3 regions of the Kitasatospora sp. NPDC101155 genome follow, and region 2 is predicted to be linked to each of the others. Evidence: riboswitches for the same ligand, from Rfam matches in the RefSeq annotation. Region 2 holds a riboswitch; each other region holds the start of a gene.
The links. A riboswitch is a leader RNA that binds a small molecule or an ion and turns the genes downstream of it on or off. The one in region 2 is predicted to bind thiamine pyrophosphate.
Positions count from the first base shown of each region.

Region 1 (7,250 bases), on a different contig from region 2:
GCCCCGGCGCCACCAGACCGCCGCCTGGAGGAGTCGGCCGCCGTCCAGGGGCGCGGCGGGCAGCAGATTGAACACACCGAGCAGCAGGTTGGTCCAGCCGGTCCACAGCAGTACCGCCGAGGGCATCGCCCAGTTGACGGTGTGCAGCGCGCCGAGCCCGGTGGCCAGGGACAGCCCACCCAGCACCAGGCTGGTGAGCGGCCCGATCCCGGCGACGGCGAACTGGAGCCGTGGGCTCGGGGGACGTCCCATCCGGGTGACGCCGCCGAGCGCGAAGACGGTCATGTCGTCGACGCGAATGCCCGCGCGGCGCGCGGTGACCGCGTGGGCCGTCTCGTGCAGGAGCAGGCTCACGGTGAGCAGCAGCGCCCCGACCAGGCCGGCGAAGCCGTAGGTGGCGGCGGAGCGGCCCGGGACCCACACGGGGAGCGTCTGCCCCGCCAGGCCGACGCCGAGGAACACGATCAGGACGGGCGCGCTCCAGTGGATCCGCAGCGGTATGCCGAAGATCCTGCCCAGCCGCACGGACCCGTGCATCCTGACCTCTCCCAGGGCTTGCCGAAGGCCTTCGAGCCTCCACTGTCCTCCCGCCGCGAGAGCAGGCACAGGGCCGTACGGACCTGCCGCCAGGGCTACCGGACCCCCAAGGCCGCCGCCTCATGCTGTCGGGAGCTGCCCGGCCGGATCGCCACCGGAGATGCGGGTGCCGATGCCGCGGCCCTGGCAGATCGCGCGCATCGCACCGGTGGCGGCGGCGTCGAAGACGTGCATGGTCAGGCGGTGTTCGGCAGCGAGGACCAGGGCGGTCGTGTCCATCACCCGCACGCCCTGGGCGAGGGCGTCCCGGTGGTTGAGGCTGGTGTAGCGGACGGTACCGGGGTGGGTGTGCGGGTCGTGGTCGTAGACACCGTCCGCGCCGTGCTTGGCGAGCAGCAGGGCGTCGGGCTCCAGTTCGAGGGCGCGCTGGACGGCGGCGTAGTCGGTGGTGACGTAGGGCTGGCCGATGCCGTCGGCGAGCAACACGATCAGCCCGTGGCGCAGATGCCGCAGGGCACGCAGCCGGATGAAGGGTTCGGCGATGGAGGGCATGTCGGTCGCGGTCATGACCCGGACGTCGGTGGCGTGGTGCGCGGTGAGTTCTCAGCGCAGCAGCAGCGCATTCATGACGGTGCCGAGCATGCCGATCGTGTCGCCCTCGGTCCGGCCGATGCCCCACGCCGCCGCCGCGCGGCCGCGGAAGTAGTTCCCGCCGCCGAGGACGACGGCGGTCTGGACGCCGAGTTCGTGCACCGAGAGGATCTCCTCGGCGAGGTGCACGAGGCTGACCGAAACGGTCCCCCAGTCGGCTTCGTCTGTGAAGGCCTCACCGCTGAGCTTCACCACGACCCGCCGGTACCGGCCCGTGGCGCCCGCCGTCTCCCGCTCCTACGCCGGACTCCTACGCCTCGGGGGTGACGAGTGACCGGAGATCCTTGGGGAGCGCGTCGAAGACGTGCTCCAGCTGCTCCGGGGGGATGTGCAGGAACACCGCTTCGGATCCCGAGAGCCGGTGGTCGGGCGCCTGGCGCGGGCTACCGGGGAGGGTACGGCCTGCCCCGAGCACCTTCGTGGCCGTGTCCGCCTGCGGCACCTGGTACGGATTGCCTGCACTGGTGCGCGGGACGAGCCTGGAAGGGGAGGTTCGGCTGCGGATGGGCATGAGGGGAGTTGTCGTCGGTGACCGGGCAGCAGGGGACACGGAGCGGTCATCGGGCCGTGCCACACACCGCGGACCTGCGACTGGAGGCGTGGGCGCCGACCGCGGAGGGCTGCATCCGCGAGGCGGTGCACGCGGTGGTCGAGGGCCTCGCCGACACCTCCGCGGCACAGCCGGCCGGGGAGCGCGTGTGCGCGGTCGCGGCGGACAGCGACGAGGATCTGCTGGTGTCCGTCCTGGAGGAGGTCATCTACCGGATGGACGTCGACGGCGAGATCCCCCTCGACACGGAGGTGGACACGATCCGTGACACGGGGGACGGCCGGGCCGTGTCGGTCCGCTTCACGATGGCGGACGCCGACACCGCCGAACAGATCGGGGCGGTGCCCAAGGCCGTCTCGCTGCACGGCCTCCACCTGACCGGCGGCCCCGGGGGCTGGACCTGCCAGGTGACGCTCGACGTCTGAACACGATGGGCAAGCGGGGCGGAAGGATGGCACTCACGGTGGCACTGGCCGGTGACACGATGCTCGGACGCGGCGTGGCCGACCAGCTGCGGCGCTCGCGGACGCCGCAGACACTGTTCGCCGCCGAGGTACGGCAGGCACTCGCGGAAGCCGACCTCGTCGTGCTCAACCTGGAGTGCTGCATCTCCGACCGGGGGAACCGCTGGCCGAACCCGTACAAGAGGTTCTTCTTCCGCGCCCCTCCCGTTGCCGCCGACGTGCTCGCCGAGCTGGGGGTGGACTGCGTGACACTGGCCGACAACCACGCCCTGGACTACGGCTTCGACGCCCTCACCGACACCCGCGCGCTGCTGGAGCGGGCCGGGGTCCGCACGGTCGGTGCCGGTCATGGCGACGCTCGGTAAAGCCGTGGAGACGATCAGCTGAACCCGGCTGAGCACGGCCATCGGTGTCCGGACCGGCCCGGGCGTCGGCATGCAGCGCTGCCGCGGTCAGCGTCTCCACCGGAACGGTAGTCATCGCCGCGCCCCGTCCGGTCAGACCTTGGGTTCTACGGTCGTCGCAACACCTCGGCTCAGGGTGTGCGATGGACTTCGAGATCCGCGGGGAGCGGAAGCCGCAGTGGCCTGGCCGCAGGTAGCGAGCGAGCCCCGCACCTTCGGTGGCGGTGGTGGTCGGCCTGCCGGGCAACGACGAGTTGGGCGGCGTGCGTCAGCCGCGCATCAGAAGGGTGTCCAACGGCTCGCCGCCGTGCATCAGAGCGATGGCTTCGGCGAGCAGCGGTGCCACGGTGCGTACGCGGCGGGGCAGCGTGGGGGCGTGGGGCGGGGGGACGGTGTCGGCGATCACGAGGCGGCTGATCGGGAGCTGGGCGAGCCGGTCGGGTGCGCGGTCCACGAACAGGGGGTGGGTGGCGGCGACGGTGATGTCCGGTGCCGCGCCCTGGGCCAGCAGGACTTTGACGGCGGCCCTGACGGTGCCGCCGGTGCTGATCATGTCGTCGACGATCACCGTGGGTCGGCCGGCGACATCGCCGACCAGTTCCTCGGCCCGTACCTTGCTGCCGGACAAGCGGGTCTTGCGGACGACGGCGACCGGCCGGCCGAGCAACTCGCCGTAGTGTTCGGCGAGTTTGACGGCGCCGAGGTCGGGCGAGATCACCACGGCGGCTGCGGGTGTGTCCTCGGCCAGCGCGGCGGCCAGCAGCGGCACCGCGCTGAGCGTCTCGACGGGGATGCTGCTCATCGCTTCGAGGGTCGGGGTGTGCGGGTCGACGACGACCAGCCGGTCGGCACCGGCGGCCGTCAGGGCGTCGAGCGCCACGCGGGCGCCGACCGACTGCCCGGCTCGGGTGCGGCGGTCCTGGCGGGCGTAGCCGAAGTACGGGACGACGCCGGTGACCCGGCGCGCGCCTGCGCGACGGCATGCGTCGAGGAGCAGCATGAGTTCGATCAGGTACTCGTTCACGTCGGGACCGGTGGGCTGGACGACGTACACGTCCTCGCCGCGGACATGGCCGACGACGGGCTGCAACTCGCCGTCGGGAAAGCGTTCCACCTCGCACGCGACCGGCTCGGTGCCGAGTGCCTCCGAGACGGCGTCGCCGAGCGCGGGATGGGCCGTGCCCGACAGGATCCGTGGGTTCGTCATCGCGTCCTCCCGGGTTCCCTGCTGTGGCGGCCGTCTATGCGGGCTCACCACAGCGGTACGTCGAGCGGTCGGCCGGCGTCGTCGGCGCGGGCCAGGACGGTCATCGCCCGCCGGTACTCCGCCGGTGCGATCAGCCCGGCTAGCAGAGCGGCGGCGAGCAGCCGCTCCATCTCGTCCCCGCCTGCCGCCGGGGCGCCCGCCGCGGCGGGGAGGCCACCGGCGGAGGACCGCGGTTCGGGCGCGGGATCCGGTCGCTGCCGCGGCTTTCTGGGCCGTCGGCTCGCGGCCCGGGTCGCGCCTGCCGTGAACCGGCCCAGCTTCCTGATCAGTGCTGCGATCACGGCCGCCACCTCCCGGCGAGTTCTCTACTCGACCAGCCTGTCAGGCGGTTCCGGCGCGGACAGCGGCTGAACGCCCCGACCTTCGTGGGCCGACCGGCCCTTTCGTTGTTCTCTTCCGCCGCTGATGGGCGGCGGCTTTGCCCGTGAATGACCGCCGTCGGTGAGGCGATGCGCCACCCGAGGCGGTGAACCTGGCCATGCGGGCTCCGGCCGCAGAGAACGCGTGTCGGTGCGGGCGCTCGCTCACCGCGGTCTCCCGCAGCTGTTCACGGCCGCCGTCAATCCTGATCGAGACCGGCACGGAGTCCTTTCGCCTCCAGGCCACCGAGGCCGAGCACCATGCCACCCGCTGACCAGCCGCCCGGGCAACCGGCCTCGGACGGCGCCCCGGACGAGCGATCGCTGCCGGGGGTGGCGTCCGCGAAGCTCACCGAGACCGGCCGACTGGCCGCGCCGGCCCTTGAGTGCTGGGATAACGGCGACCGGTAGGGCGCGCTCGACGCGATCACCCAGGTGTCGCCGACGGCGGAGGCAGAGCGGCGGCTGAAGACCATCGCTTCGCACTGTGGGGCTGACGTCCGTGGAGTCCTTGGACCCGCACGGCCCTGGGGTGACGCCCGGCGCGCGGAGCGATACCGACAGGTCGGGCGGGAACGAGCGTTTACACGTCCCGCGCTTCGGCCACACACCCGACGTTGCCGGGGCCGGTTGAGCGGCTGGCTCCGGCAGTGCGGGGGCTGGTTTCGACACGGACAACAGGGCAGGCTCGAAGGCGAACAGCTTTCCGCTCCGGGAGGGAGCCCGCTCATGTCCACCGGGCACGGGCCCTGCTGGTGCTGACGCACCACCAGGTCGCGCGGTAATGGATGATCTCCGCGCGACGATCACCGTGACGAGCCGCGCGAGCCCCCAACGACTCGTCACACCAGGGCCGGTGGCCTGCACCAATCACGATGGAACTTCCTCAATGGGTCAGGCCCCCCGTTCGCCTCGGCGTCGCCCATCGGCCCCAGCACCCCGCCTGGACGGACACCCACGCCGAAGCCAGCTCGCCCTGGGGCACACATGACGACCAGCGCCGACCTTGTGGAGCGAGCAGCGACAGCCGGACTTGGCCCGCGCCCTTCGGGGCGGGCCTTGCGGATCTCCGGGTGCGGCCACCGAGGAGGGTGCGGGGACGCAAAGACGCCCCGCACACGGGTGCGTGCGGGGCGCCCGCTCATGTGCTGGAGGTCAGGCGGGGCGGATGTGCTCCGCCTGCGGGCCCTTCTGGCCCTGCACGACGTCGAAGGTCACCTTCTGGCCCTCCTGGAGTTCACGGAAGCCCTGGGCGTCGATGTTCGAGTAGTGGGCGAACACGTCGGGGCCGCCGCCGTCCTGCTCGATGAAGCCGAAGCCCTTTTCGGCGTTGAACCATTTCACGGTGCCGGTAGCCATGCGCTTCTCCTTCGCGCGCCTCGCAGCAGTGCCGTGCGGGCAGACGGAAACCTGCAAGGTGGGCTCCCTTCGCCGGCATTGTCCGGATCAGGTGATGGAGGTCGCCTTCCGGTCTCACGGACCTTCCAGCCTCTCAGCCCGACCGCCGACAACCGCCCCGCGCGGAGCCTCCGCCCATTGCCCGGGGCCATCCGGTCGAACTCCCTCGCTCGCCCTGCAGGCCAATTCCCACGGTACTCTCGCCCCCGCCCGGCACCAGGGCCGAACGGCCCCATCGCTGTCCGGGTGACCAGGCTGGTGTTAGTGGCCAGTTCCTGCCGGCCGCTGACAGGCTGGCTGACCGATGTCGGCAGAAGAGCCTGAATTCGCGGGCCGGTTTCGACGGTTCAGTTGTGGGCCAGCCGTGGTCTCGCTGGATGTGTGTGTCAGTCGTTGTCGTCGGTGGGGACGTGTCCGAGTTCGCGGCCTCGCATGCGATAGGACTCGCCATTGAGGGAGTGGACCTCGGCGTGGTGGACGAGCCGGTCGATACCGCTCCGGCCGAGCGCCAGGCTGCGGCGATCAGCCAGAAGCCCTCGTCCACGACCCGCAGCCGCTCGCCCTGCCACGGCTGCACGGCCGGGCCGGTGCGGTGTGGGTCTGGCGCCGCCATTGCTGGATGTGGCACTTCCGGCAGTGTCGGATGGACGGCTTGCGCAAGCGCCGCAGTCCCACCTGCCTATGGTCGCAGGCCGTGCATCAGGTTGGAGATGAGTCCGGCCACGAATTCCTCGGTGACGGGCTCGGCGGGGTTCAGGAGCCGGTGGTAGCTCGCGGAAGGCGGTGGCGCGGCCCGCCCTATCGCTGTTCAGCCCTGCTGTTGAAGGGGGGCGATGCCCTTCTGGAGGTCGTTGCGGGTCATCACCGGTGAAAGCTCGACCTTCGCGCCCAGGTCTCGCAATAACGGCCCCGCGATCGCGGGCATCTGCGAGCTGTTCTGCATGTCGAAGATGACGATGCAGGTGGGACCGCCCTCCAACGGGGTGAAGTAGACGGCCTCCGGCTTGAGCCGGTCCAGCAACGAATCGAGGACCTTCGGCAGCTTGCCGCTCTCAACGGTCTCGTTCAGTGCCTCTCTCCAAGCATGCATGTCCGGGCGAACCCTGAGCATCATCCGCATCGCGCTCACTCCTCGCGTCCACCGTGACCTGCGCTGTGTGCTCCGCGCTTGCCGAGAGCCGTGCTGGCGTCAAGTAAGCCTCACAAGGATGTGAACGCAGCCGCAACATCTCCTCCTCCAGTCGGGGTACCAGGTGAACGGACGCGCCCGCTGCCCAGTGGCGGCTGACCTGCCGTCGCCGTCGACAACTCCGCCTGAACGCCCCAGCAGGCCGTCCTGCACATCGTGGAAGTAGGCCGCTCCCGGCCTCATGCCTCCGGTCTGCGCAAACAACTCGGGCACGGTCACCGGCGTGTACTCCCGCGTCTTGAGCGCGGCGACAATCTCCGGCACGGCCGCGATCGTCGCCGTACACAGCCCCTGCCGGCCGCAGCGCCGGCGGGCTGACCGAACGGTGGTCTGGAAGGATGGCAGCACGGTCGCAGGCGAACCGTGTCGGGGTTGGAAGCCGCGATGCGGCGTCGCGAGGAGGCCGGGAAACCATGGCGCTGGACCAGCGG
Region 1 covers NZ_JBIWPN010000043.1:54,382-61,631, forward strand. Annotated here, with positions in the region: gene ACIRYZ_RS37075 (site-2 protease family protein) at 1-537, opposite strand, end outside; partial or broken gene ACIRYZ_RS37080 (uridine monophosphate kinase) at 658-1,383, opposite strand; gene ACIRYZ_RS37085 (hypothetical protein) at 1,439-1,699, opposite strand; gene ACIRYZ_RS37090 (archease) at 1,756-2,163, shown strand; gene ACIRYZ_RS37095 (CapA family protein) at 2,190-2,567, shown strand; gene ACIRYZ_RS37100 (ribose-phosphate diphosphokinase) at 2,875-3,813, opposite strand; gene ACIRYZ_RS37105 (hypothetical protein) at 3,858-4,154, opposite strand; gene ACIRYZ_RS37110 (hypothetical protein) at 4,433-4,708, opposite strand; gene ACIRYZ_RS37115 (cold-shock protein) at 5,388-5,591, opposite strand; TPP riboswitch at 5,639-5,773, opposite strand; gene ACIRYZ_RS37120 (hypothetical protein) at 6,439-6,750, opposite strand; gene ACIRYZ_RS37125 (hypothetical protein) at 6,820-7,083, opposite strand.
Region 1: it holds a riboswitch for thiamine pyrophosphate, as region 2 does, so the genes downstream of both, ACIRYZ_RS37115 (cold-shock protein) here and thiO (glycine oxidase ThiO) in region 2, are expected to answer to the same signal.

Region 2 (7,250 bases):
GCGCCGCCGGTGAGGGCGCCGAGCAGCGGCACCTTGGCGAGCGGGCCGGGCAGGCTGCCGTCGGCCTTCCGCAGGGACCAGCCGTTCCGGTAGCCGCGCTTGACCGACAGGGTGACGAAGGCCTGGCCCACCGCGAACAGTCCGGCGCCGGCACCGATCACCACGACCGAGCCGAGGGACATCCCGGCGACGACGCCGAGGAACCCGACCAGGGCGAGCACCCTCCAGTGCAGCGGCGCCCGGTTCTGCAGCAGGACCTCGGCGATCAGCCAGAGCGCCACCACCACCAACGCGACGTACAGCAGCAGGAATCCGATGCCCATCCGCGCGCTACCTCCAGTCGCGTGCCCGCGCGCGCCGCGCGTGTGCGGCGACTGTACCGGTTCAACGGCCGGGGTACCGCATCGCGTTCCCGCCGCCGACGGCACCGGCCGCACACGACCGGGCCCGCCACCGTCGAGACGGTGACGGGCCCGTGAACACCCGCCCAAGAACGCGCCTGACCGACGTGCCACGCCCTACCGGCAGTGCAACCCCAGGTTCTGGTAGATCTCCAGCGTCGCCGTCGAGTGGTTGAGCGTGATGAAGTGCAGGCCGGGAGCGCCCTCGGCGAGCAGGCGCTCGGCCATCGCGGTGGCGTGTTCCATGCCGATCGCCCGCAGCGCCGCCGGGTCGTCGACGGCCGCCCGCAGCCGGGCCTCCAGCTCCGCCGGGAAGGCCGAGCCGCTGAGCTGCGGGAAGCGCTCCAGCTGCTTGGCGTTGGTCACCGGCATGATCTCCGGGATGATCGGCGTCTCGCAGCCCGCGGCGGTCACCCGGTCGCGGAAGCGCAGGTAGTCGTCCACCTCGAAGAACATCTGGGTGATCGCGTAGTCCGCGCCGGAGCGGATCTTCGCGACGAAGTGCCGGATGTCCTCGTCCCAGTCGTCCGAGCGCGGGTGCCGGTTCGGCGAGGCCGCGACTCCGACGCAGAAGTCGCCGATGCCCTTGATCAGCTCCACCAGCTCGTACGCGTAGGTGACACCGTCCGGGTGCCGGATCCAGTCGCCCATCGGGTCGCCGGGCGGGTCGCCGCGGACCGCGAGGATGTTCCGCACCCCCTGGTCGGCGTACTGGCCGATGATGTTGCGCAGCTCGGCGACCGAGTGGTCCACCGCGGTCAGGTGGGCGACCGGCGTGAGCGTGGTCTCGGTGGCGATCCGGCCGACCATGTTGACGGTGCGCTCGCGGGAGGAGCCGCCGGCGCCGTACGTCATGCAGACGAAGTTGGGGTCCAGCGGTTCGAGCCGGCGGATGGCGTCCCAGAGCTTCTGCTCGCCGACCTCGCTGCGGGGCGGCATGAACTCGAAGGAGAAGGAGCGCTTTCCGGCCGCCAGGAGCTCGCGGACCGTCTGCGCGCGATCCGGTCTCGTGGAAGCGATGCCGAGTGCCATGCTGGCAGGTTATCCGGCGGTCGAAGGGGCCGGGCAACTCGATCCCACGATGCGGGACAATAGGTGGACCCCCTGCGCTTGCCTCCCGGGCGCCCCCGGGATCCCGCTCGCACGCCCGTTCCCGGCTCCCCCGCTACGCTTGCTGCACCCCAGCGAACCAGCGGAGCATCATCGTGACCTCGTCCAGCAACCGGCCGGCCAACCCCATTGACGTGGAGGACGTCCGCACGCGCGTCAACGCCGCCCTCGCCGCGTTCATGGACGGTCAGTCCGCGCTGCTCGGCAAGATCTCGCCGCAGCTGGTACCCGCCTCCGACGCGCTGCGCGACTTCCTGCTGGACGGCGGCAAGCGGCTGCGCCCGGCCTTCTGCTACTGGGGCTGGCGCGGCGCCGGCGGCCCGGCCGCCGGTGAGGGGATCGCCAACGCGGCGGCCGCGCTGGAGCTGCTGCAGGCCAGCGCCCTGGTGCACGACGACCTGATGGACCGCAGCGACACCCGCCGCGGCCTGCCCTCCGTCCACCGCCGCTTCGAGGCCCTGCACCGGGACAGCGGCTGGCGCGGCGACCGCGAGCAGTACGGCACCTCGGCCGCGGTGCTGCTCGGCGACCTGCTGCTGATCTGGTGCGACGAGCTGTTCCTGCGCTCCGGACTGGACCCGGCCGCCGTGCTGGCCGCCAAGCCGGTGTTCGACCTGATGCGCACCGAGGTCATGGTCGGCCAGTACCTGGACGTGCTGGAGCCGGTTGCCGGCGACTCGACCGACGAGGGCGCGCTGGACCGCGCGCAGACCGTCCTGCACTACAAGTCGGCGAAGTACACGATCGAGCGACCGCTGCAGGTCGGCGCCCTGCTCGCCGGGGCCGGACCGGAGCTGGTCGAGGCGTTCGGGGCGTTCGGGCTGCCGCTGGGCGAGGCCTTCCAGCTGCGGGACGACCTGCTCGGGGTCTTCGGGGACCCGGCCGTCACCGGCAAGCCGGCCGGGGACGACCTGCGCGAGGGCAAGCGCACCCTGCTGGTCGCGCACGCGATGCGCGCCCTGCCGCCCGCCGACGCCCGGCACCTGGACGCCCGGCTCGGCGCACCGGACCTGGCCGCCGAGGAGGTCGTCGAGCTGCGCGAGCTGGTCGCCCGCAGCGGCGCGCCCGAGCTGGTGGAGCGCCGGATCGAGGAGCTGATGCGGCAGTCGCTGGCCGCGCTGGAGGCGGCGCCGCTCGCCGACGAGCGGGCCCGTACGGTGCTGCTGGCGCTGGCCGAGGCCGCCACCGTCCGCAAGTACTGACGGACGGCGACGGCCCCGGAGGCGGTCAGAGCGCCGCGCGCACCCGGCGGGACAGCTCGGCGGCGGCCGCCTGCGGGTCCTGCGCCGCGGTGATGGCCCGGACCACGACGATCCGGCGGGCCCCGGCGGCCAGCACCTCGTCCAGGTTGCCGAGGTCGATCCCGCCGATCGCGAACCACGGCTGGTCGGTCGACTGCTTCGCCGCGTACGACACCAGGCCGAGGCCCGGCGCCGGGCGGCCCGGCTTGGTCGGGGTCGGCCAGACCGGGCCGGTGCAGAAGTAGTCCACGCCCGGCTCGGCGACCGCCGCGTCCACCTCGGACTCGGCGTGGCAGGACCGTCCGATCAGCACGTCCTCACCGAGGATCGCCCGGGCGGCCGGCACCGGCAGGTCGTCCTGGCCGAGGTGCAGCACGTCCGGCCGGGCCGCGTGGGCGACGTCGGCGCGGTCGTTGACGGCCAGCAGCTTGCCGTGGCGGCGGCAGGCGTCGGCGAAGACCTCCAGGGCCGCCAGCTCCTGCTTGGCCTCCAGGCCCTTGTCGCGGAGCTGGACGATGTCCACGCCGCCGGCCAGCGCCGCGTCCAGGAACTCGGCGAGGTCGCCCTGCTCGCGGCGGGCGTCGGTGCACAGGTAGAGCCGGGCGTCGGCCAGGCGGGCACGCAGCGTGTCCGCCGCCATCAGATCAGCATCGCCTGGGCGCGACGCTTGACCTCGGTGCCGCGGTTCTCCCGCAGCGCCTGGATCGGGCTGCCGGGCAGCGACGGGTCCTCGGTGAAGAGCCACTCCAGGATCTCCACGTCGTTGTACCCGCAGTCGCGCAGCAGGTTCAGGGTGCCGGACAGGTGCTTGACCAGCCCCGGGCCGTCGATGAACGCCGCAGGAACCTGCAGCGACTTGTTGGGGCCGCGGCGGAGCGCGATCAGCTCACGCTTCTTGACCATGTCGCGGACCTCGGTGACCAGCACACCCCACTGCTCCGAGATGTCGGGGAGGTACATCCACTCGGGGACCAGGGCTTCAATCTTGCTTTCGATCTCGCTCACGCCACCAGACTGCCACCTCCGCGCCGTCCGGCGCTAAGCGGTGGCCCCCTTGAGCGGCACCGAGGGGTCCGCGGCGAGGGCCGGGTCCAGCACCGCCCCGCGCTCGATCAGCTTCCGCCCCTGGGTCAGGTCGCGCGGCCGGTCCACCGCCAGCAGCGCGCTCGGCACCCCGTCACGCAGCCAGAGCACCGACCAGGCCGCGTCCTGCGGGCTGCCGCGCCACAGCAGCTCGTCGCCCTCGGCGTGCCGGCCGGCGTACTGGACCATCCGGCCGAACTGCTCGGACCAGAAGTACGGCACCGGGTCGTACGGCGCGTCCGCCCCCAGCACGGCGGCGGCCGCGGCCTCGCCGGACTGCAGCGCGTGGTCCCAGTGCTGCACGGCCAGTCGGGCACCGGAGCGGGCCGACGGGTAGCTGACGCAGTCCCCGGCCGCGAAGACCCCGGGCAGGCTGGTGCGCAGCCGCTCGTCCACCAGGACCGCCCCGGCCGCGTCCAGCTCGACGCCCGAGCCGGCCAGCCAGCCGGTCGCGGGCCGGGCGCCGACGCCGACCACCACCTCGTCGGCGGGCAGGTGCGAGCCGTCCGCCAGCAGCACCGCGCCCGGCTCGACGGCGGCGACGCCGACCCCGCAGCGCAGCTCGACCCCGGCCTCGGCGTACCAGGCGGCCATCGCCGAGCCGACCCCGGTCGGCAGCGCGCCCGGCACCGGCGCCGGGCCGGCCTCCACCACGGTCACCTCGCAGCCGGCCTGCCGCGCGGCGGTGGACACCTCGGCGCCGATCCAGCCCGCGCCGACCAGGACCAGCCGCAGCCCGGGGCGCAGCAGCGCGCGCAGCGCCAGGGCGTCGTCCAGGGTGTGCAGCAGGTGGGCGCGCTCGGCGCCGGGCAGGGCGCGCGGAGTGGCGCCGGTGGCGATCACCAGCGAGTCGTACGGGAGGTCGCCGCCGTCGGTGTGCAGCACGCCCGGGGTGAGGCCGGTGGCGCGACGACCGGTGAGCAGCTCGATGCCGAGCTGCCCGTAGTCGATGTCCAGGGTGGTGGCGTCGGCCTTGCCGAGCAGCACGTCCTTGGAGAGCGGCGGCCGGTCGTACGGCGCGTGCGGCTCCTCGCCGACCAGGGTGATCCGCCCCCGCCAGCCGCCCTGCCGCAGCTTCAGGGCGCACTGCGCCCCGGCCAGCCCGGCCCCGACGACGACCACCTGATCCGTTCCGCTCAGCTCTGCCACGCCCGTCACTGTACTCAGCGCCGCGGCGGCACCCGGCGGCCGTCCGCCCTTCGGGCGGGCCCGGCGGCAACCATCCTGCTCACCCGTCCCACCCCTCACACGGCCCTTCGGCCGGGCCGACCCCCGGCGTTAAGGTGGGTGCACCACACGGGAGCCCGGCGTACCGGGCTGAGAGGCGGGCTGGCACGGCCCGCGACCGTCCGAACCTGATCCGGGTCATACCGGCGAAGGGAGAAGAGCAGCTTTGTCACGCTTGCCATCAGGCGACCGCGCCGACGTGCTGGTGATCGGCGGGGGCATCGTCGGCCTCGCCGTCGCGTGGCGCGCCGCGCAGCGCGGGCTGGGGAACGTGGTCGTGGTCGACCCCTCCCCCGGCGGCGGGGCGGCCGCGGTCGCGGCCGGGATGCTCGCCCCGGTCACCGAGCTGCAGTACGGCGAGGAGCCGCTGCTGCGCCTCGGCATGGCCTCGAACGAGCGGTACGCGGCCTTCGCCGCCGAACTCACCGAGGCGAGCGGCGGCGAGGACACCGGCTACCGCCGGTGCGGCACGATCGCCGTCGCACTGGACTCCGACGACCGCGAGGAACTGCGCGAACTGCACGCCTTCCACCAGCGGCTCGGTCTGGAGTCGAGCTGGCTGACCGGCCGGGAGGCCCGCAGGCTGGAGCCGATGCTGGCCCCCGGTGTGCGCGGCGGCCTGCACGTCGCGAACGACCACCAGGTGGATCCCCGGCGGCTGCTCACCGCACTGCTGCTGGCCGGTGAGCGCGCGGGCGTCGTCGGTCGGCGCGCCGAGGCCGTCGAGCTGCTCGTCGAGGACGGCCGCGCGGTCGGCGCCCGGCTCAGCACCGGGGAGACGGTGACCGCCGATCAGATCGTGCTCGCCGCCGGCCCGCACAGCCACCGGCTGCCCGGCCTGCCCGAGGGCGTGCTGCCCGCGATCCGCCCGGTGAAGGGACAGGTGCTGCGGCTCCGCATCCCGGACGCCCACCGGCCGTTCCTCTCCCGCAACGTCCGCGCGGTCGTGCGCGGGCAGCACCTGTACCTGGTGCCGCGCGAGAACGGCGAGCTGGTGATCGGCGCGACCACCGAGGAGCAGGGCTACGACACCACCGTCACCGCCGGCGGGGTGTACGAACTCCTCCGTGACGCCCACGAGTTGGTCCCCGGCATCACCGAACTCCCGCTGGTGGAGACCTCCGCCGGGCTGCGCCCCGGCTCGCCGGACAACGCCCCGCTGCTGGGCCCGACTTCGCTGCCCGGACTGGTCGCCGCCACCGGCCACTACCGCAACGGCGTGCTGCTCACCCCGGTGACCGCCGACCTGGTCGCCGAGTACCTGGCGACCGGCGAAGTCCCGGACCTCGCGGCGCCGTTCACGCCCGCCCGGTTCTCCCCCGACCACTCCACCACGAAGGCCTCCGCATGACCGAGATCGCCCTGACCGTCAACGGCGAGCCCCGCCGGACGCCCGCCGCCACGACCCTCGCCGAGCTGGTGGCCACCGTCAGCAAGGCCAACACGGGCGTCGCCGCAGCCGTCAACGAGGCTGTGGTGCCCCGTAGTTCGTGGTCCGACACGCCGCTGAACACCGGCGACCGGGTCGAGATCCTCACCGCTGTCCAGGGAGGCTGAGCCATGGCCGACGACCTTCTCACCATCGCCGGGACGACCTTCTCCTCCCGGCTCATCATGGGCACCGGCGGCGCGCCCAGCCTGGAGGTCCTGGAGCGCGCGTTGCTCGCCTCCGGCACCGAGCTGACCACGGTGGCCATGCGCCGGGTCGACGCCACCACCCAGGGCTCCGTCCTGGACGTGCTGACCCGCAACGGCATCCGGGTGCTGCCCAACACGGCCGGTTGCTTCACCGCCGGCGAGGCCGTGCTGACCGCCCGGCTGGCCCGCGAGGCGCTCAGCACCGACTGGGTGAAGCTGGAGGTGATCGCCGACGAGCGCACCCTGCTGCCCGACCCGATCGAGCTGCTGGACGCCGCCGAGACCCTGGTCGACGACGGCTTCACCGTGCTCCCGTACACCAACGACGACCCGGTGCTGGCGCGCAAGCTGGAGGACGTCGGCTGCGCGGCGATCATGCCGCTGGGCTCGCCGATCGGCTCCGGCCTGGGCATCCGCAACCCGCACAACTTCCAGCTGATCGTGGAGAGCGCGGGCGTCCCGGTGATCCTGGACGCGGGCGCCGGCACCGCCTCCGACGTCGCGCTGGCGATGGAGCTGGGCTGCGCGGCGGTGATGCTCGCCTCCGCGG
Region 2 covers NZ_JBIWPN010000003.1:168,670-175,919, reverse strand. Annotated here, with positions in the region: gene ACIRYZ_RS05520 (hypothetical protein) at 1-323, opposite strand, end outside; gene metF (methylenetetrahydrofolate reductase [NAD(P)H]) at 519-1,433, opposite strand; gene ACIRYZ_RS05510 (polyprenyl synthetase family protein) at 1,607-2,713, shown strand; gene thiE (thiamine phosphate synthase) at 2,739-3,392, opposite strand; gene ACIRYZ_RS05500 (Rv2175c family DNA-binding protein) at 3,392-3,757, opposite strand; gene ACIRYZ_RS05495 (NAD(P)/FAD-dependent oxidoreductase) at 3,791-4,993, opposite strand; TPP riboswitch at 5,122-5,234, shown strand; gene thiO (glycine oxidase ThiO) at 5,238-6,413, shown strand; gene thiS (sulfur carrier protein ThiS) at 6,410-6,619, shown strand; gene ACIRYZ_RS05480 (thiazole synthase) at 6,623-7,250, shown strand, end outside.

Region 3 (7,250 bases), on a different contig from region 2:
CCAACGGGTCGAAGACGGCCTTCAGCTGCCGCTGCAGGTCCAGCGCGACCGGCCCCAGCTCCCGGGCCAGCCAGTCCCGCTTGAGCAGCCCCACCCCGTGCTCCCCGGTGATCGTGCCACCCAGCTCCAGTCCGAGCGCCATGATCTCGTCGAAGGAGCGCTGGGCCCGTACCGTCTGCTCCTCGTCCGAGCCGTCGAAGATCACGATCGGATGGGTGTTGCCGTCCCCGGCGTGGCTGACCACCCCGATGGTCAGCGCGTGCCGCTCGGCGATCGCCGCGACGCCGTTCAGCATCTCGGCCAGCCGGGAACGCGGCACCGCCACGTCGTCGATCATCGTGGTGCCCAGCCGCTCCAACGCGGGCAGCGCCAGCCGCCGGGCCGCCAGCAGCAGGTCGGACTCCGCCTGGTCCTCGGCCGGGACCACCTCGGTCGCCCCGGCCTCCCGGCACAGCCCGGCGACCCGCGCCAACTCGGCCTCCCGGTCCGGCCCGTCGAAGGCCACCAGCAGCAGCGCCTGGGTCGACTCCGGCAGCCCCATCCGCCCCAGCTCGTTGACGGCCCGCACCGAGACCGCGTCCATCAGCTCCATCAGTGACGGCGTCAGCCCGCGCGCCATCACCTCGCAGACCGCCGCACCGGCCGCGTCCGCGCTCGGGAACTCCGCCGCCAGCGCCAGCTGCGGGGCCGGCACGGGCCGCAGCGCCAGCACCGCCCGGACCACCACCCCGAGCGTCCCCTCCGAACCGACCAGCAGCCGGGTCAGGTCGTACCCGGCCACCCCCTTGGCCGTCCGGCGCCCGGTGGACAGCAGCCGTCCGTCCGCCAGCACCACGTCCAGCCCGAGCACGTACTCGCCGGTGACCCCGTACTTCACGCAGCAGAGCCCGCCCGCGCCGGTGCCGATGTTGCCGCCGATCGTGCAGGACTCCCAGCTGGACGGGTCCGGAGGGTAGTACAGCCCCAGCTCCTCGACCGCCCTGGACAGTTCGGCGTTCACCACACCGGGCTCCACGACCGCGATCCGGTTCACCGGGTCGATCTCCAGGATCCGGTTCAGCTTCACCAGGGACAGCACGATGCAGCCGTCCACCGCGTTCGCCGCCCCCGACAGCCCGGTCCGCGCCCCCTGCGGCACCACCGGCACCCGCAGCTCGGTGGCGGTGCGCAGCACGTGCCGCACCTGCTCCACCGTCTCCGGGAACACCACCACCGCGGGCGTACCGGCGGCGCAGAACCCGGCCATGTCATGGCTGTAGGCCGCGGTCACGTCCGGATCCACCACGACGGCCTCCGCCGGGAGGCCCTGCGCCAGTCGGTCCGTCAGATCACTCATCGCCGCCTCCGCTCGCCGCCCGACCGCCCCCACCTCCGCACTCTGCCCGGCGGGGAGGGGGCGGGCAAGTGGGCCTCGGGGAGCGCCGGGCGCCTCCGGACGGGACCGAACACGTCCCCGGGTCACGCCCGGCGGAAAGTCCGGGTCACCAGAGCGACCGAGCCCACCGCCCCCGAGGCGACGGCACACACGAGCATGGTCACGGCCGCACCCCCACGGTCGGCAAGCAGGCCGAGCAGTCCGTTGGCCAGCACCAGCGCGAGGCTCTGCACCAGCGTCAACAGCGCCTGCACCCGGGAGAGATGGGACGCCGGAGCGCCACCCAGCACCAGCGGCCCGAGGTGGCAGGCGAACAGCCCGGAGCCGAGGCCGGTCACCGTACCGCCCGCCACCGCCACCGCCGGCCCCGGGGACAGCGCCAGCAGCGCGATGCCGACCGAGGCCGTGCAGAGCCCGGCCGCTGCCCCGACCCCCGCCCGGGGCAGCGCGCCGCGCCAGGCGACCAGGCTCGCCACCGCGAGCACCCCGGCCGCCTGTCCGCCGGCCACCAGTCCGGCCGTCCCCGCCGTCCAGCCGTGCGCCCGGGCGAGCAGCGGCCCGAGCAGCGACACCACCGGCAGCAGTCCCGCGGCTGCGGCCCCGGTGAGCAGCAGCGCGGCCCGCAGCAGCGGGTCGCGCAGGGCGAGCCGGACCCCGGACGCCGCCTCGCGCAGCAGCCCGCTCGGTGCGGCCGGCCCGGCGTCCTCCCGGGGCCGGACCCTCAGCAGGACCAGCAGGACGACCCCGAAGCTCACCGCGTCCGCGACCGCGGCGCCGGCGAACCCCCCGACGGTGACCAGCAGGCCGCCGAGCGGCGCCCCGAGCAGGGCGGCGCTCTGCCCGCCGGCCTGCCGCAGCGCGAGCGCCCGGGGCAGCCCATCGACGGGCACCAGGCGGCGCGGCATCGATCCGCTCGCCGGCAGGTAGAACGCGTCGACCGTCCCGATCACGCCCGCCGCCGCGACCAGCAGCCAGAGCGGCGTACCCCGGCCGCCCACCGCGACCGCCAACGCGGCCGTCGCGACCAGCATCACCGCGTCCCCGGCGAGCATCACCCGACGGGCGCCGAACCGGTCCGCGACCGCACCACCCAGCAGGACCAGCACGGTGCGCGGGACGGTGATCGCCGTCAGGACCAACCCGGCCGCCCCACCGCCGTGCGCGGAGGCGGCCCAGCCGAGAGCGAAGTACAGCGCGGCATCACCCAGCAGCCCGGCCTGGGCGCCGGCCAGCCAGAGCAGGTACGGACCGGGCAGCGGCGCCCGCGCGGTGGTGGCGGTGGTCATGCCGGGGGACGCTAGGACCCTCGACCTGGTCGAGGGCAAGCACGGCCCACCGGCGAAGCACCGGCTTCAGGGACGACCCCGGCCGCCGGACCGCTCCGGAAAACACCGAGGGCGGGTGCCGAGTGGGCTCGGCACCCGCCCTGAGCAGGTGGTTCTCCTACCAGCGGAGAGCGTGGGATTCGAACCCACGGTGACGGGTCACGCCACGACAGTTTTCAAGACTGTTCCCTTAGGCCGCTCGGGCAGCTCTCCAGGCGGAGGTCAGCCTAACGGGTCCGGCGGGCTTCGGCGCACACGATTCCGCGCTCCCGAGGGTCACTGGTCGCCGTCGCGCTGACCGAGGGTGACCTTGGTGGTGTACGTCTGACCGTTGCGGGTGTACTCGACGTCCACCGTCTCGCCCGGCTTGTGCGTCCAGATCCGGCTGACCAGGGCGGGGCCGTTCTCGATCGGCGCGCCGCCGAGCTTGGTGATCACGTCGCCCGGCTTGAGGCCGGCCTTGTCGGCCGCGCCGCCGGGGGTGACGGCCGGCTGGCCCTGGATGTCGCGGGTCTGGATCTGCGCGCCGTCGCCCTTGTAGTCGTCGTTGCGCAGCACGTCGAGCTTGGCGTAGACCGGCTTGCCGGTCTTGATCAGGGTGTCAGCGACCCACTTGGCCTGGTTGATCGGGATGGCGAAGCCCAGGCCGATGCTGCCGGCCCGGCCGTTGGCGGAGGCGTTGGACTGGATCGCCGAGTTGATGCCCATCACCGCGCCGCTGGAGTCGAGCAGCGGGCCGCCGGAGTTGCCGGGGTTGATCGAGGCGTCGGTCTGCAGGGCGTTCATGTACGAGGCCTGCGCGCCGGTCTCGTCGCCCGAGGCGACCGGGCGGTCCTTGGCGCTGACGATGCCGCTGGTGACGGTGGACTCCAAGCCGTACGGCGCACCGATCGCGATCGTGGTGTCGCCGACGTTGACCTTGTCGGAGTCGGCCAGCGCCAGGGGCGCCAGCTTGCCCTTCGGCGGGTTGTCGATCTTGACCACGGCGACGTCGTAGCCGTCGGCGTGGCCCAGCACCGAGGCGCTGTAGGACGTGCCGTCGGCGAACTTGACGGTCAGTTTGCCGCCGTTGAGGGCTGGCGCGACCACGTGGTTGTTGGTGAGGATGTGGCCCTCGGTGTCGAAGACGAAGCCGGTGCCGGTGCCCGACTCGCTGCTGTTCTGCGCCTTGATGGTGACGACGCTGGGCAGCGCCTTCTGCGCGATGGCGGCGATCGAGCCGGGGACGGGCTCGTTCTTCTGGGTGTCGCTGGCCTGGACGGTGGTGCTGCGGTGGTCGTCGGCCGAACTGCTGCTGCTGACCTGGTTGGTGGCGACCACGCCGATCGCGCCGCCGGCCACACCGGCGACCAGCGCGACGGCCGCGAGGAGGGCCACCAGGCCGCCGCGCTTCTTGCGCGGGCCGCCGGGGCCGCCGGGGTGGTCGGCCGGGTAGCCGAGCGGGCCGCCGGGGTAGTCGGGGCCTCCGGGGCCGCCGGGGTAGTCGGGGCCTCCGGGGCCGCCGGGGTAGCCCGCACCGCCGGAGGTGGCGTCATGGGCGGCGCCCCAGCCGCCGACCGGCTGGCCGGCGCCGAACGGGTGGTGGCCGTGCGCGGCGGGCGCGGCGCCGTACGGCTCCTGCGCACCGGCGGCGGGCACGCCGTGGGAGGGGGTCGCGTACGGGTTGGCGGCCGGCGGCAGGGCCGGGGCCACCGGGGCCGCGGCTGCGGGCGCGGGCGCGACGGGCGGCGCGGGCGGCAGGACCGGCGGCGGGGCGTCGATGTAGCCGGTGACCGGGTCGACGGCGTGCTCCTCGGCGGCGGGCACCGCCGGGACCTCCGGCGCGGGGACCTTGGTGAAGGCCACGGTGGGCTTGTGACCGCCCTCGGCCGGGGCGGCCGCAGTCGGGGCGGCCTCGACCGGCTCGAGCCCGGCCTCCGGCGCGGTCTCCGGCTCCGGGACGCGGCTGAACGCCATCGTCGGCTTGTGCCCGCCGTCGCCCGCGGCGGCGGCCGACGCCGCGTCAGCGGCTTCCGGCGCGGCCTCGGGCTCGGGGACCCGGCTGAACGCCATCGTCGGCTTGTGGCCGCCCTGAGCGGTGCCGTCGGAAACGGGCCCAGCCGTCTCCTCGGGGCCCGCGGGCTGCTCCCCCTGCGGCCCGGTGGGCCCAACCTCGCGCTCGGTGCTCACGGACGACCTCCATAGCTGACAGAACCAAGGACCATAGTTTTTCGCACCGTCGATTCGATTGCCGTAAGGACCCCTCTGAAGAACTCATAAGAATCCTTAGCCGACACCGACGACGGCGATGACGGCGACGGTCGGGGAGCCCCCCTCCCTCCGCCCGGGCGTTCCGCGACGCGGACCGCACACCCCGTGGCCTTTGGCGTTCGTACCTGTGCCGGTTAGCCTGTCGCTCCAAACTGACACGCGGGAGCTTGGACCGACCAGGCTGAGAGTGCGCATGTCGACCGTACGCCAAGTAGGACACCGGCGAACCGTCGAGGGGGCGCTGACCGCCGGAACCTGTCCGGGTAATGCCGGCGTAGGGAGTATCGGCCATGCCGCCTGCTTCGCCATCCTCTTCTTCGAGCGCGCCCACGTCCAAGGATTTCCTTGATCGTCCCGCGGACGCGACCGCCCCCGGCACCGACGGGCGTGTCGAGGCGCCGCTGGTGCTGGACACCGAGCCGCCGCGCACCCTGCGCTTCCGGGACCACTTCGCGCTCTGGATGAACCTGGGCGTCAGCCTGATCGGCTTCTCCACCGCCGCCACCGTGCTCGGCGAGAAGGGCAGCGAGCTGTCGCTGGCCGCCGCGGTGACCGCGATCGTGGCCGGTACGGCGGTCGGCACCGCGATGCTCGGCGTGGCCGCGCTGATCGGCGCCCGGACCGGCGCCCCCGCGATGGCCAACCTGCGCGGGCTGTTCGGCACCCGGCTGTCCTACCTGCCGACCGTGCTGAACATCGTCCAGTGCATCGGCTGGGGCGTGTTCGAGCTGCTGACCATCTCGGCGGGCGCCCAGACCGTCGCCCACACCACCGGCTACCGCTGGCTGTTCGTGCTGGCCGCGGGCGCGCTGACCACCGCGCTGACGATCTGGCCGCTGGGCGCGATCGCGGTGCTGCGCCGCTTCGTGGCCGGGGCGGTCGCGGTCGCGATGGTGTACTTCACCGTCCAGTTGGGCCGTCAGGGCGTACCGGACCCGGGCGCGGGCAACTGGCACGGCTTCCTGGGCGCCACCGACGCGATGATCGCGGTGTCGATCTCCTTCGTCCCGATGGCCGCCGACTACACCCGGCACTCGCGCACCGCGGGCTCGTCCTTCTGGGGGAGCTTCTCCGGCTACACCGTCGCCCAGGTCTGGTGCTACGTGCTCGGCCTGATGGCGCTGCTGCAGTCCGACGGCGACCCGAGCCGGATCTTCGACTCCTTCCTCGGCGTCTGGGCCGGCTGGCTGTTCCTGCTGGTGCTGGTGCTGCGCGAGACCGACCAGTCCTTCGCCAACGTGTACTCGACCGCGATGTCGCTGCAGAACCTGCTGCCGCGGGTGGACCGCCGGGTGCTGAGCGGCGGGATCGGCGTGCTGACCACCGTGCTGGCACTGCGGATCGACAGGTTCACCGACACCTACAGCAACTTCCTCGGCCTGATCGGCTCGGTCTTCGTGCCGCTGCTCGCGGTGCTGGCGGTGGACTACTTCTTCGGGGCCGGCCGGCACGGCTGGGACCTCTCCGAGAAGGCGCCGTCCCGCTGGCTGATGCTGCTGCCGTGGGTGCTGGGCTTCGCGGTCTACCAGTTCATCGCGCCGACCGCGGTGGCCGGCTGGTGGACGGACTTCTGGACCTCGGCCCAGCGGGCCCTGCACTTCACCCCGCAGGAGTGGACCTCCGCCTCGCTGTTCGCCTTCCTGGTACCGGCCCTGGTCACCTGGGCGCTCACCCCGCTGACCCGGCGCGCCGCCCGCGCCTGAGGCACCGGGGGCGAAACCGGCCCCGCAGGTTGGGACCGTCTTCGCCCCCGCGTCACCTCCGCCGCCTATCGTTGGGCCCGTGACCAGCCCAGACCTGTCCCCGTCGGCGGCGCGCACCGCGCCCTCCGTCCAGGTGATCGCCCATCGCGGTTCCTCCCACGCCCTGCCCGAGCACACCTTTGCGGCCTACCGGCGCGCGCTCGACGAGGGCGCGGACGCCGTCGAGTGCGACGTCCGGGTGACGGCCGACGGCGAGCTGGTCTGCGTGCACGACCGCCGGATCGGCCGGGTCTCGAACGGCCAGGGCACCGTCTCCGCGATGACCCTCGCCGAGCTGGAGGCGTACGACTTCGGCGCCTGGAAGACCGGCCGCCCCAGCACCGACCCGGAGCTGCGCGGCGTGCTGCGGCTGGAGCGCCTGCTGGAGCTGGTGGTGGACTGCGGCCGCCCGGTGGACCTGGCGATCGAGACCAAGCACCCGGTGCGCTTCCGCGGCCGCGTCGAGGCCGAGCTGCTGCGGATGCTGGAGCGCTTCAAGATCGGCGCGACCCGGGAGGGCGACCGCCCGTCCGCCCGGATCATGAGCTTCTCCTCGAT
Region 3 covers NZ_JBIWPN010000001.1:342,447-349,696, reverse strand. Annotated here, with positions in the region: gene ACIRYZ_RS01690 (FAD-binding oxidoreductase) at 1-1,336, opposite strand, end outside; gene ACIRYZ_RS01685 (MFS transporter) at 1,459-2,661, opposite strand; tRNA gene ACIRYZ_RS01680 (tRNA-Ser) at 2,826-2,913, opposite strand; gene ACIRYZ_RS01675 (S1C family serine protease) at 2,977-4,656, opposite strand; TPP riboswitch at 5,100-5,248, shown strand; gene ACIRYZ_RS01670 (purine-cytosine permease family protein) at 5,241-6,653, shown strand; gene ACIRYZ_RS01665 (glycerophosphodiester phosphodiesterase) at 6,733-7,250, shown strand, end outside.
Region 3: it holds a riboswitch for thiamine pyrophosphate, as region 2 does, so the genes downstream of both, ACIRYZ_RS01670 (purine-cytosine permease family protein) here and thiO (glycine oxidase ThiO) in region 2, are expected to answer to the same signal.